2 regions of the Kitasatospora sp. NPDC032121 genome follow, and region 2 is predicted to be linked to the other one. Evidence: predicted binding sites of a transcription regulator. Region 2 holds the regulator's gene; the other holds the start of a gene.
What was found. Region 2 encodes HrcA, which represses chaperone genes, less so after heat shock. Its sites were predicted from a motif close to TTNGCACTCNGNNNNNCNGAGTGCNAA; they were not measured.
Positions count from the first base shown of each region.

Region 1 (5,680 bases), on a different contig from region 2:
CGCCGACGATGGCCCTGCTGGTCTCCGGCGGGCACTCCTCGCTGCTGCTCAGCGAGGACATCACCAGCGACGTCCGCCCGCTCGGCGCGACCATCGACGACGCGGCCGGCGAGGCCTTCGACAAGGTCGCCCGGGTGCTCGGCCTCGGCTTCCCCGGCGGCCCGATCGTCGACCGCACGGCCCGCGAGGGCGACCCGAAGGCGATCGCCTTCCCGCGCGGCCTGAGCGGCAGGAACGACCCGGAGTACGACTTCTCCTTCTCCGGCCTGAAGACCGCTGTCGCCCGCTGGGTCGAGGCCAAGCGCCGGGCCGGCGAGGAGGTGCCGATCGCCGACGTGGCGGCGTCCTTCCAGGAGGCGGTCACCGACGTGCTCACCCGCAAGGCCGTCAAGGCGTGCAAGGACAACGGCGTCGACCACCTGATGATCGGTGGCGGCGTGGCGGCCAACTCGCGGCTGCGCGAGATGGCCCAGCAGCGCTGCGACCGGGCCGGCATCCGGCTGCGGGTGCCCCGGCCGGGCCTGTGCACCGACAACGGCGCGATGGTCGCGGCGCTGGGCTCCGAGATGGTGTGGCGCGACCGCGCGCCGTCCGCCTTCGACCTGTCGGCGGACTCCTCGCTGCCCGTCACCGAGGTCCACGTGCCGCACACGGACTTCCACGGCCAGGCCTACGAGGCCCTCGGCGGTGGCGCGGCATGACCGTCGCCGCGATGTGGGAGGCCCGGGCGGCCGCCGGCCGGGGGGCCGAACTCGCCGCCTGGGTGCGGGAGTCGGCGCTGCCCGGACTCCGCGGCTCGGCCGGGCTGGAGCGCCTCGAACTGCTCTCGGCCCCGGGGGAGAGGGTGCTGCTGATCGCCTGGTGGACCGGCGAGCCGGTGCCCGTCGCCGACCCGCCGGCCGAACTGCTCGGCCGCCCGGTGCACCGCTGGTCCTTCACCAGCGAGCACGTCGAGCAGTCCGTCGAGCAGTCCGTCGAGCAGTCCGTCGAGCAGCCCTCCGAGTAGTCCGTCGAGTAGCCCCCGGTCGGGAACCGTGGGCCCGGTCGTTACCGTGCTTAGCTGATAGAAGGCTGAACGGGAACCGGGAGCGGGCTGCGGTGATCAGGGACGGGCGGAGCAGGACCAGGACGTACGCGGTGGGGGCGCTGGCCGTGCTGGCCCTCGCCACCGCGTGCGGCGGCAACGGGGGCGGTGGCGGCAGCGCCGCCCCCGCCGCCACGAGCGCACCGACCGCAGCCCAGAGCGCCGCGCCGGCGCCGGCCGGCGCGGCCGCGACCCCCTCGGCCGGCGCCCCCGCGGGAGCGGCCGCGGCGGCCTGGGCCAAGTGGAACCTCACCCCGCTCGCCCCCGCCCCGGCGCCGCCCGCCGACAAGCCGATCAAGCTCGAACGGACCGGCCCCGTACCGGTGTTCAGCGAGGTGAAGACGAGCGACAAGGTCGTCTTCATCACCATCGACGACGGAGCCGAGAAGGACCCGAAGTTCGTCGAGATGCTCACCGACCTCAAGGTGCCGATATCGATGTTCCTGACCCGGGACATCGTCAAGAACGACTACGGCTACTTCAAGCCGCTCCAGGCGCTCGGCAACCACGTCCAGAACCACACCGTCGACCACCCGGTGATGAGCAAGATCCCGGCGGAGAAGCAGAAGTCCGAGATCTGCGACGCGCAGTCCGCGCTCACCCAGCAGTACGGCACCGCCCCACTGCTGTTCCGCCCGCCGTTCGGCGACGGTGCCAACACCCCGACGCTCAACACCTCCGTCCAGCAGTGCGGCCCGCGGGCGATCGTGCTGTGGCGCGAGTCGATGCAGATCCACGACATGCAGTACCAGTCGGGGGACAAGAAGCTGAAGCCCGGCGACATCATCCTGGCGCACTTCCGCGGCCCCAAGGAGCTCAAGGGCGCCACGATGACCCAGATGTTCGGCGACCTGCTGGCCCGGATCCAGGAGCAGGGCTTCTCGGTGGCCCGGCTGGAGGACTACGTCCAGGCGCCCGCGTCCTGAGGAGCCCGTACGGGCTGCCCCAGCATCATCAGCGGTCCGTGGTCGGTGCGGCTGAGGATCACCGTGACGGTGTTCGGCCCGGAGGGCTTGAGCTGGCGGCGCAGCTCCTCCGGGGTGATCGCCATCCCGCGCTTCTTGATCACCACCGTGCCGACCGCGCGCTCGCGCAGCAGCGCCTTCAGCTTCTTGATGTTGAACGGCAGCACGTCGGTGAGCTCGAAGGCGTGCGCGTACGGGGTGGCGACCAGCTCGTCCGAGGTCAGGTAGGCGATCTTCGGGTCGATCAGCCGGCCGCCCACCTGCCCGGCCACCTCGGCCACCAGGTGGGCCCGGATCACCGCGCCGTCCGGCTCGTACAGGTAGCGCCCGACCGGGCCGGCCGGCGGGTCGGGCAGGTCGCCGCCGGTCAGGCTGGCGCCCTGCGGCAGCAGGGTGGCGCGGTGCGGGCTCGCGGCCCGGGTGCCGAACCAGAGCACCGCCTCCTTGACGTCGCCGTGGTCGGAGACCCACTCGGCCTCGGCGTCCTCGGGCACGGCCTCGTGCGGGATGCCGGGGGCCACCTTCAGCGCGCCGATCGGGGTGCGCCGGCCCGCCTCGATCGCCCAGGAGAGCGGCGGGGCGTACGCCTCCGGGTCGAACACCCGGCCGCGCGAGGTGCGCCGGGCCGGGTCGGTGAACACCGCGTCGTAGCCGGTGACGTCCACCTCGGCGACGTCCGCGCAGCGCACCTCGACCAGCTCGGCCACGCCCAGCGCGGCGGCGTTGGCCGCGGTGGCGGCGCAGGCCGCCGGGTCCTTGTCGACGGCCAGCACCTCGATGCCCGCCCGGGCCAGCGCCAGCACGTCGCCGCCGATGCCGCAGCACAGGTCCGCCAGCCGCCGTACGCCGAGGTCGGCGAACCGCCGCGCCCGCCACTCGGCGACGCTGCGCCGGGTGGACTGCTCGACCCCGTTGGGCGTGAAGTACATCAGGTCGGCGTCCGCCCCGAACTTCGCCCGCGCCCGCTGCCGCAGCCGCGCCTGCCCGAACGCCGCCGACACCAGCTCCGCCGGGTGCTCCCGCCGCAGGCGCGTCGCCAGCGCCAGTTCCTCCTCGGGGGTGAACTCGCGCAGTTCGGCGAGCAGGGCCTGGCCCTCGGGAGTCAGCAGCGGCTGGAGGTTCTCGGTGTCCACGAGGCCATTCTCGCCGGTCGGGCCAGGAGGAACGCGGTCACGGCCACGCCGGACGTCGTCACCGCCACAGGACGCCCGAGGAGAAGACCGCCGGCAGCATGAGCGGGGAGAGCGCGGCGGTGACGGGGAGGAAGCGGTAGCCGGACCGCCGGGTGCGGAAGGCGACCACGAGGCCCACCGCCAGTGTGACGACCGGGGCGGCCAGCATCCCGATGCCCAGGAAGGCCCAGATGAGCCCGTCCCCGTCGTCCCCGTGCCCGGGGCCGCTGCCGAGGCAGACGGCGAAGGAGAAGACGACGAACGGCAGTACGGCTCCCAGCAGCGGCAGTGCCAGCAGGGAGAGCGCCGCGTCCTTGAGCCTGGACGGGTCGATACGGGCCGGGATCGGAGTCATGGCAGGGAGTCTGGCGGGGCGGGCCGCATCGCACATGAGTACGGCTACTCATCCGCGAACCGGGGGCCCGAGGGCGCGCCGTTGGCACTCTGGTTGACTGAGTGCTAACACGGCCCTATGGTCGTCCTTGGCACTCCCCACCAGGAGAGTGCTAACGCGACGACGCGTGTCTGACCCCCGCGACGGCAGGCCCGCAGGATCGCCCCTACCCGTTAGAAAACCCCGTAATCTCCGAAGGGGAGCTCGGACGTGACCACCAGCAGCAAGGTTGCCATCAAGCCGCTCGAGGACCGCATCGTGGTCCAGCCGCTCGACGCCGAGACCACCACGGCCTCCGGCCTGGTTATCCCGGACACCGCCAAGGAGAAGCCCCAGGAGGGCGTCGTCCTGGCCGTCGGCCCGGGCCGCTTCGAGGACGGCCAGCGTCTGCCGCTCGACGTCGCCGTGGGTGACATCGTCCTGTACTCGAAGTACGGCGGCACCGAGGTGAAGTACCAGGGCGAGGAGTACCTGGTGCTCTCCGCCCGCGACGTTCTCGCGATCATCGAGAAGTAAGACGTCCCGACCCGCCCCGGATCCGTGTCCCAAGTGACAGGGGCCCGGGGCGTGGTTGTTGGTTCACGTAGTTCGGCGGCCGGTGGCCCGGCCGCAGCCCCGAGGGAATAGGGAACATGGCGAAGATCCTGCAGTTCGACGAGGACGCCCGCCGCTCGCTGGAGCGCGGTGTCAACAAGCTGGCCGACACCGTCAAGGTGACCATCGGCCCCAAGGGCCGCAACGTCGTCATCGACAAGAAGTTCGGCGCCCCGACCATCACCAACGACGGTGTCACCATCGCCCGTGAGGTCGAGCTGGACGACCCGTACGAGAACCTTGGCGCGCAGCTCGTCAAGGAGGTCGCCACCAAGACCAACGACGTCGCGGGTGACGGCACCACCACCGCCACCGTGCTGGCCCAGGCCCTGGTCAACGAGGGCCTGCGCAACGTCGCCGCCGGCGCCGGCCCGGCCGCCCTGAAGAAGGGCATCGACAAGGCCGTCGCCGCCGTCTCCGAGCACCTGCTCTCGGTGGCCCGCGAGATCGAGGGCAAGGACGACGTCGCCGCCGTCGCGTCCCTCTCCGCCCAGGACACCCAGGTCGGCGAGCTGATCGCCGAGGCGATCGACAAGGTCGGCAAGGACGGTGTCATCACCGTCGAGGAGTCGAACACCTTCGGCGTGGAGCTGGACTTCACCGAGGGCATGCAGTTCGACAAGGGCTACCTGTCGCCGTACTTCGTCACCGACGCGGAGCGGCAGGAGGCGGTCCTGGAGGACCCGTACATCCTGATCAACCAGGGCAAGATCTCCTCCATCCAGGAGCTGCTGCCGCTGCTGGAGAAGATCCTCCAGGGCGGTGCCTCCAAGCCGCTGCTGATCATCGCCGAGGACGTCGACGGCGAGGCGCTGTCGACCCTGGTCGTGAACAAGATCCGTGGCACCTTCAACGCCGTCGCCGTCAAGGCCCCGGGCTTCGGTGACCGCCGCAAGGCGATCCTCGGCGACCTGGCCGTCCTGACCGGTGGCCAGGTCATCTCCGAGGAGGTCGGCCTCAAGCTCGACCAGGTCGGCCTGGACGTGCTGGGCACCGCCCGCCGCGTGACCATCACCAAGGACGAGACCACGGTCGTCGACGGTGCCGGTGACGCCGAGGCCGTGGCCGGCCGCGTCGCCCAGATCAAGGGCGAGATCGCCGCGACCGACTCCGACTGGGACCGCGAGAAGCTGCAGGAGCGCCTGGCCAAGCTGGCCGGCGGCGTCTGCGTCATCAAGGTCGGCGCCGCCACCGAGGTGGAGCTGAAGGAGCGCAAGCACCGCCTGGAGGACGCCATCTCGGCGACCCGCGCCGCGGTCGAGGAGGGCATCGTCGCCGGTGGTGGCGCCTCCCTGGTCCACGCCGCCAAGGTGCTGGAGGACGGCCTGGGCCTGTCGGGCGACGAGGCCACCGGTGTCGCCGTGGTCCGCAAGGCGCTGCACGAGCCGCTGCGCTGGATCGCCCAGAACGCCGGCCTGGAGGGCTACGTCATCACCTCCAAGGTCTCCGAGCTGGAGCTCGGCCAGGGCTA
Region 1 is NZ_JBVILX010000002.1:947,875-953,554, forward strand. It holds gene tsaD (tRNA (adenosine(37)-N6)-threonylcarbamoyltransferase complex transferase subunit TsaD) at 1-701, shown strand, start outside; gene ACZ5OX_RS10230 (hypothetical protein) at 698-1,006, shown strand; gene ACZ5OX_RS10235 (polysaccharide deacetylase family protein) at 1,099-2,010, shown strand; gene ACZ5OX_RS10240 (THUMP-like domain-containing protein) at 1,986-3,182, opposite strand; gene ACZ5OX_RS10245 (hypothetical protein) at 3,241-3,576, opposite strand; gene groES (co-chaperone GroES) at 3,826-4,131, shown strand; gene groL (chaperonin GroEL) at 4,248-5,680, shown strand, end outside.
Region 1: the regulator HrcA is predicted to act here: its motif matches at 3,658-3,684, upstream of groES (co-chaperone GroES).

Region 2 (5,680 bases):
GGGTGGTCTCGGCGATCTCGACGTACAGGTCGCCGGCCGGGCCGCCGCCGGGGCCGACCTCGCCCTCGCCGGCCAGCTGGATCCGGGTGCCGTTGTCGACACCGGCCGGGATCTTGACGGTCAGGGTGCGGCGGGCCCGCACGCGGCCGTCGCCGGCGCACTCCGGGCACGGGGTCGGCACGACGGTGCCGAAGCCCTGGCACTGCGGGCAGGGGCGGGAGGTCATGACCTGGCCCAGGAAGGACCGGGTGACCTGGGAGACCTCGCCCTTGCCGCGGCACATGTCACAGGTCTGCGCCGAGGTGCCGGGGGCCGCGCCCTCGCCACTGCAGGTGGTGCAGGTGACGGCGGTGTCGACCTGGAGTTCCTTGGTGGTGCCGAAGGCGGCCTCCTCCAGGGTGATCTCCAGCCGGATCATGGCGTCCTGGCCGCGGCGGGTGCGCGAGCGCGGGCCGCGCTGGCCGGCCGCGGCGCCGAAGAAGGCGTCCATGATGTCGGAGAAGCCGAAGCCCGCCGCGCCGGCCCCGAAGCCGCCCGCACCGCCGCCGCCCGGGGACAGCGGGTCCCCGCCGAGGTCGTAGACCTGACGCTTCTGCGGGTCGGAGAGCACCTCGTAGGCGGCGTTGATCTCCTTGAACCGCTCCTGCGTCTTCGGGTCCGGGTTGACGTCCGGGTGCAGTTCGCGTGCCAGGCGCCGGAACGCCTTCTTGATCTCGTCCTGCCCCGCATCCCGTCGGACGCCGAGTACCGCGTAGTAGTCCGTGGCCACCAAATGCTCCGCTTGTTCCGCCTGTAGTAGTGCTGCGACTGGACGCCGCCGTCGGAGGCCCGACGGCGACCCTTGCTAGGACTCGGCCAGGATCTGGCCCACGTACCGCGCCACCGCTCGCACCGCCCCCATTGTGCCCGGGTAGTCCATCCGGGTCGGACCGATCACACCCAGTTTCGCCACGCTCTCGTCGCCCGAACCGTAGCCGACCGAAACGACCGAGGTGGAATTCAGCCCCTCGTAGGCGATCTCCCGCCCGATCCGGACCGTCATCCCGGCGTCCGCGGTCTCACCCAGGAGGCGGAGCAGGACGACCTGCTCCTCCAGGGCCTCCAGCACCGGCTGGATGGTGAGCGGGAAGTCGTGCCCGAAGCGGGTCAGGTTGGCCGTGCCGGCCAGCATGATCCGCTCCTCGTTCTGCTCGGCGAGCGTCTCGAACAGCGTCGCCAGGACCGTGCTGACGGTCGGCCGGTCGGCCTGCTCGAACTGCGCCGGCAGCTCCTCCAGCAGCCCCGGGACCTCCGGGAGGCGCCGGCCGGCGGCTCTCGCGTTGATCCGGGCCCGCAGGTCCGCCAGCACCGTCTCGCCGACCGGGCCCGGGCAGTCGACCATCCGCTGCTCGACCCGGCCGGTGTTGGTGATCAGCACCAGCATCACCTTGGCCGGGGCCAGCGCCACCAGCTCGATGTGCCGGACGGTGGAGCGCGTCAGCGACGGGTACTGCACCACCGCGACCTGCCGGGTGAGCTGGGCGAGCAGCCGCACGGTGCGGGCGACCACGTCGTCCAGGTCCACCGCGCCGTCCAGGAAGTGCCGGATGGCCCGGCGCTCGGGGGCGGTCATCGGCTTGATCTCGGCGAGCTTGTCGACGAAGAGGCGGTACCCCTTGTCGGTGGGGATGCGGCCGGCGCTGGTGTGCGGCTGGTGGATGTAGCCGTCCTCCTCCAGCGCCGCCATGTCGTTGCGGACGGTCGCCGGGGAGACCCCGAGGTTGTGCCGCTCCACCAGGGCCTTGGAGCCGACCGGCTCCTCGGTGCCCACGTAGTCCTGCACGATCGCGCGGAGCACCGCGAGCTTGCGTTCGTCCAGCTGGCGGACCTCACCGGCCATGGGGCACGCACCTCCGTCCTCGCACGTCGTCCGACCGTGTCCCTCGCTGCGGGCCGTTCCGGGGCCCTCGGTCTTGGCACTCTGAACGTACGAGTGCCAGAACCGTACCTGCCAGTGTACGGCCCGGGTCCTGTGGCAGGAACGGCCCGACCGGGGTGATCCTCCCCGCAGTTCCGGACACGGCCCGCGGGGCCCCGCCGGTTCGATCCTCCCGGCGCCGGAGTGGTGCCGGGAAGCCGTCCGGGTGGCAGCATCGAAAGCGACGGCGAACGGAGGAGCAAGCGATGTCGAGCTCGGGCCAGCACACCCGTTTCGCGCCCGACCGCGGCCTGACCAGCCGCATGGTCGCGACGATGTTCGTGATCGGGCTGCTGTACGTCGGTTTCACCGGCCTGCTGATCGCGCTGCTGCGCGGCGCCTGGCCACTGATCGTCCTGATCTCCGGCGGGCTGTTCGTGGCCCAGTTCTGGTTCAGCGACAAGATCACCGAGCGGGCGATGGGCGCCCACCAGGTGTCCCCGGAACAGTTCCCCCAGCTGCACGGCACCGTCGACCGGCTCTGCGCCCTCGCCGACATGCCCAAACCCCGGGTGGCGGTCGCCGACAGCGACATGCCGAACGCCTTCGCCACCGGCCGCAACCCGCAGAACGCGGTGGTCTGCGTGACCACCGGGCTGCTGCGCCGGCTGGAGCCGGAGGAACTGGAGGGCGTCCTCGCCCACGAGCTGTCGCACGTCGCCCACCGGGACGTCGCGGTGATGACGATCGCCGGCTTCCTCGGCGTCCTCGCCGGGGCGATGACCCGGATCGCCGTCTACGGCGGGTTCATGGGCGGCGGGCGCAACAACAACGACCAGAACGCGGCCATCCTGGCGCTGATCATCCCGCTGGTGTCGATCGTCGTCTACGCGATCAGCTTCCTGCTCACCCGGCTGCTGTCCCGCTACCGCGAACTGGCCGCGGACCGGGCCGCAGCGCAGCTCACCGGCCGGCCCAGCGCCCTGGCCTCGGCGCTCACCAAGGTGACCGGGCAGATCGCGGCCATCCCCAGCAAGGACCTGCGCCAGGCGCAGCCGTACAACGCCTTCTACTTCGCCCCCGCGCTGAGCGCCCGGGAGACCGCCTCGCAGCTGTTCTCCACCCACCCGACGCTGGAGAAGCGGCTGGAGCAGCTGGCGAGGATCTCCGGGCAGCTCGGACACTGAGCCCGACCCGACCCAGCCGATTCCATCCCGCCCCGCCCCAGCCGATTCCGTCCCGACCCGTCCCAGTCCGTTCCGTCCCGAAAGGACCGCCGTGGGATTCCTGGACACCCTGTTCGGCCGCACCAAGCCCGTCAAGCCCGACCTCGACCAGCTGTTCGGCGTCCCGTCCGCCGCGCTCACCCTGGAGGCCGGGGCCGGGTTCACCCCCACCGGGCTCGGCTCGGTCTGCTTCGCCGCCGTCGAGGGCGCGGCCTTCGTCCAGGTCGAGCAGCAGGTCAGGGCGCTGCTGGACGCCGACACCGAGCGCGGCGGCGTCCCGGTGGAGGCCTCCAAGGACGGCTACGGCTACTCCTGGCTGCTCGCCCGGCACCGGCCCGAGGAACTGCCGGAGCTGGTGAACGACCTGCACGCGGTCAACAGCGAGCTGGAGGCGAACGGCTTCGGGCCGCAGCTGCTCTGCTCGCTGGTGGCCTTCCGCAACCCCGAGGGGCAGTCGCTGGCCCTGGTCTACCTGTACAAGCGGGGGACGTTCTACCCCTTCGCCCCGATGCCCGGCGGCGGGGAGCGGCGCAACAGCCCGCTGGAGCTGCAGGTCAACGCGATGCTGGGGAACGACCTGCGGCTGGAGAAGGACCTCAGCCGCTGGTTCCCGGTCTGGGGCGCGCCGGGCCTGTGACGGTCCGTCCGTAGACTCGCGACCATGCGCAGCCGCCAGTACGGACCCGACCTGACCCCGCCGTGGAAGAAGCAGCAGCCCGCCCCGGAGGTGCCCGCCGAGCGGGACCTGGTGGTCGAGGAGGCGGCGAGCGGCTTCTGCGGGGCGGTGGTGCGCTGCGAGAAGACCGCGGAGGGGTTCACCGTCACCCTGGAGGACCGGTTCGGCAAGCACCGGGTGTTCCCGCTGGTGCCGCGCGGCTTCCTGCTGGAGGGCAGGGTCGTCACCCTGGTCCGCCCGGCCGGCCCGGCGGCGCCCCGTACCCCGGCCCGTACCGCCTCCGGCTCGATCGCCGTCCCGAACGCCCGCGCCCGGGTCGCCCGCGAGTCCCGGATCTACGTCGAGGGCCGGCACGACGCCGAGCTGGTCGAGCGGGTCTGGGGCGACGACCTGCGGATCGAGGGCGTGGTCGTCGAGTACCTGCGCGGCATCGACGACCTGCCCGCGATCGTCGCCGACTTCGCCCCCGGCCCGGAACGGCGCCTCGGCGTCCTGGTCGACCACCTGCTCCCCGGCACCAAGGAGCACCGCATCGCCGCCCAGGTCACCGGGGCCTCGGTGCTGGTCGTCGGCCACCCCTACATCGACATCTGGCAGGCCGTGAAGCCCGCCAGCGTCGGCATCCCCGCCTGGCCCGCCGTCCCGAGGGGCGAGGACTGGAAGGAGGGCACCTGCCGCCGCCTCGGCTGGCCGGTGGACACCCCGGCGGCCTGGAAGCACATCCTGTCGAAGGTCAACAGCTACAAGGACCTGGAGCCCGAACTCCTGGGCCGGGTGGAGGAGTTGATCGACTTCACGGCCCTGCCGGGTCAGGAGTAGGTCTTGAACTCCAGGTTCTCGAAGATCCCCGTCACCCGGTCATCGATGGCGGTCACGGCGCGCTCCCTCCGACGGCTGGCACCACGTTGACGACACTCAGTCCACCAGGTCACGTACCACCGCGTCGGCCAGGAGGCGGCCCCGGAGGGTGAGGGCGGCGCGGCCCCGCTCGTAGGGGCCGGGGGCGAGGAGGCCGTCGGCGAGGTGGCGGGCGGCCCACTCGCGGCCGGTGGCGGTGAGCAGGTCGAGGGGGACGCCCTCGACGAGGCGCAGTTCGAGCAGGACGCGCTCGACGCGGCGGTCCTCGTCGGCCAGCAGCTCGCGGGCCTGGGCGGGGGTGCGCTGCTCGGCGAGGGCCCGGGCGTAGGCGGCGGGGTGCTTGGCGTTCCACCAGCGGACGCCGCCGACGTGGCTGTGGGCGCCGGGGCCGGCGCCCCACCAGTCGGCGCCGGTCCAGTAGAGCTCGTTGTGGCGGCAGCGGCCCTCGGGGGTGGTGGCCCAGTTGGAGACCTCGTACCAGGAGTAGCCGGCGGCGCTCAGCGCCTCCTCGGCGATCAGGTAGCGGTCGGCGTGCACGTCGTCGTCGATCATCGGCAGTTCGCCGCGCTTGACCCGGGCGGCGAGCCGGGTGCCCTCCTCGACGATCAGCGAGTACGCGGAGACGTGGTCGGGCCCGGCGCCGATGGCGGCGTCCAGGGAGGCCCGCCAGTCGTCGTCGGACTCGCCCGGGGTGCCGTAGATCAGGTCGAGGTTGACGTGCTCGAAGCCGGCCGCGCGGGCCTCGGCCACGCACGCCTCGGGGCGGCCCGGGGTGTGGTGGCGGTCGAGCAGTTTCAGCACGTGCGGGCGGGCGCTCTGCATGCCGAAGGAGAGCCGGTTGTAGCCGCCCTCGCGCAGTTCGGCCAGGTACGCCGGGTCCACCGACTCCGGGTTGGCCTCGGTGGTGATCTCGGCGTCCTCGGCGAGGCCGAACTCGTCGCGGATCGCGGCGAGCATCCTCACCAGGTCGCGGGCGGGCAGCAGGGTCGGGGTGCCGCCGCCGAGGAAGACCGTCCGCACCGG
Region 2 is NZ_JBVILX010000001.1:1,056,766-1,062,445, forward strand. It holds gene dnaJ (molecular chaperone DnaJ) at 1-769, opposite strand, end outside; gene hrcA (heat-inducible transcriptional repressor HrcA) at 845-1,879, opposite strand; gene htpX (zinc metalloprotease HtpX) at 2,164-3,084, shown strand; gene pspAB (PspA-associated protein PspAB) at 3,176-3,760, shown strand; gene ACZ5OX_RS04885 (DUF3097 domain-containing protein) at 3,785-4,618, shown strand; gene hemW (radical SAM family heme chaperone HemW) at 4,715-5,680, opposite strand, start outside.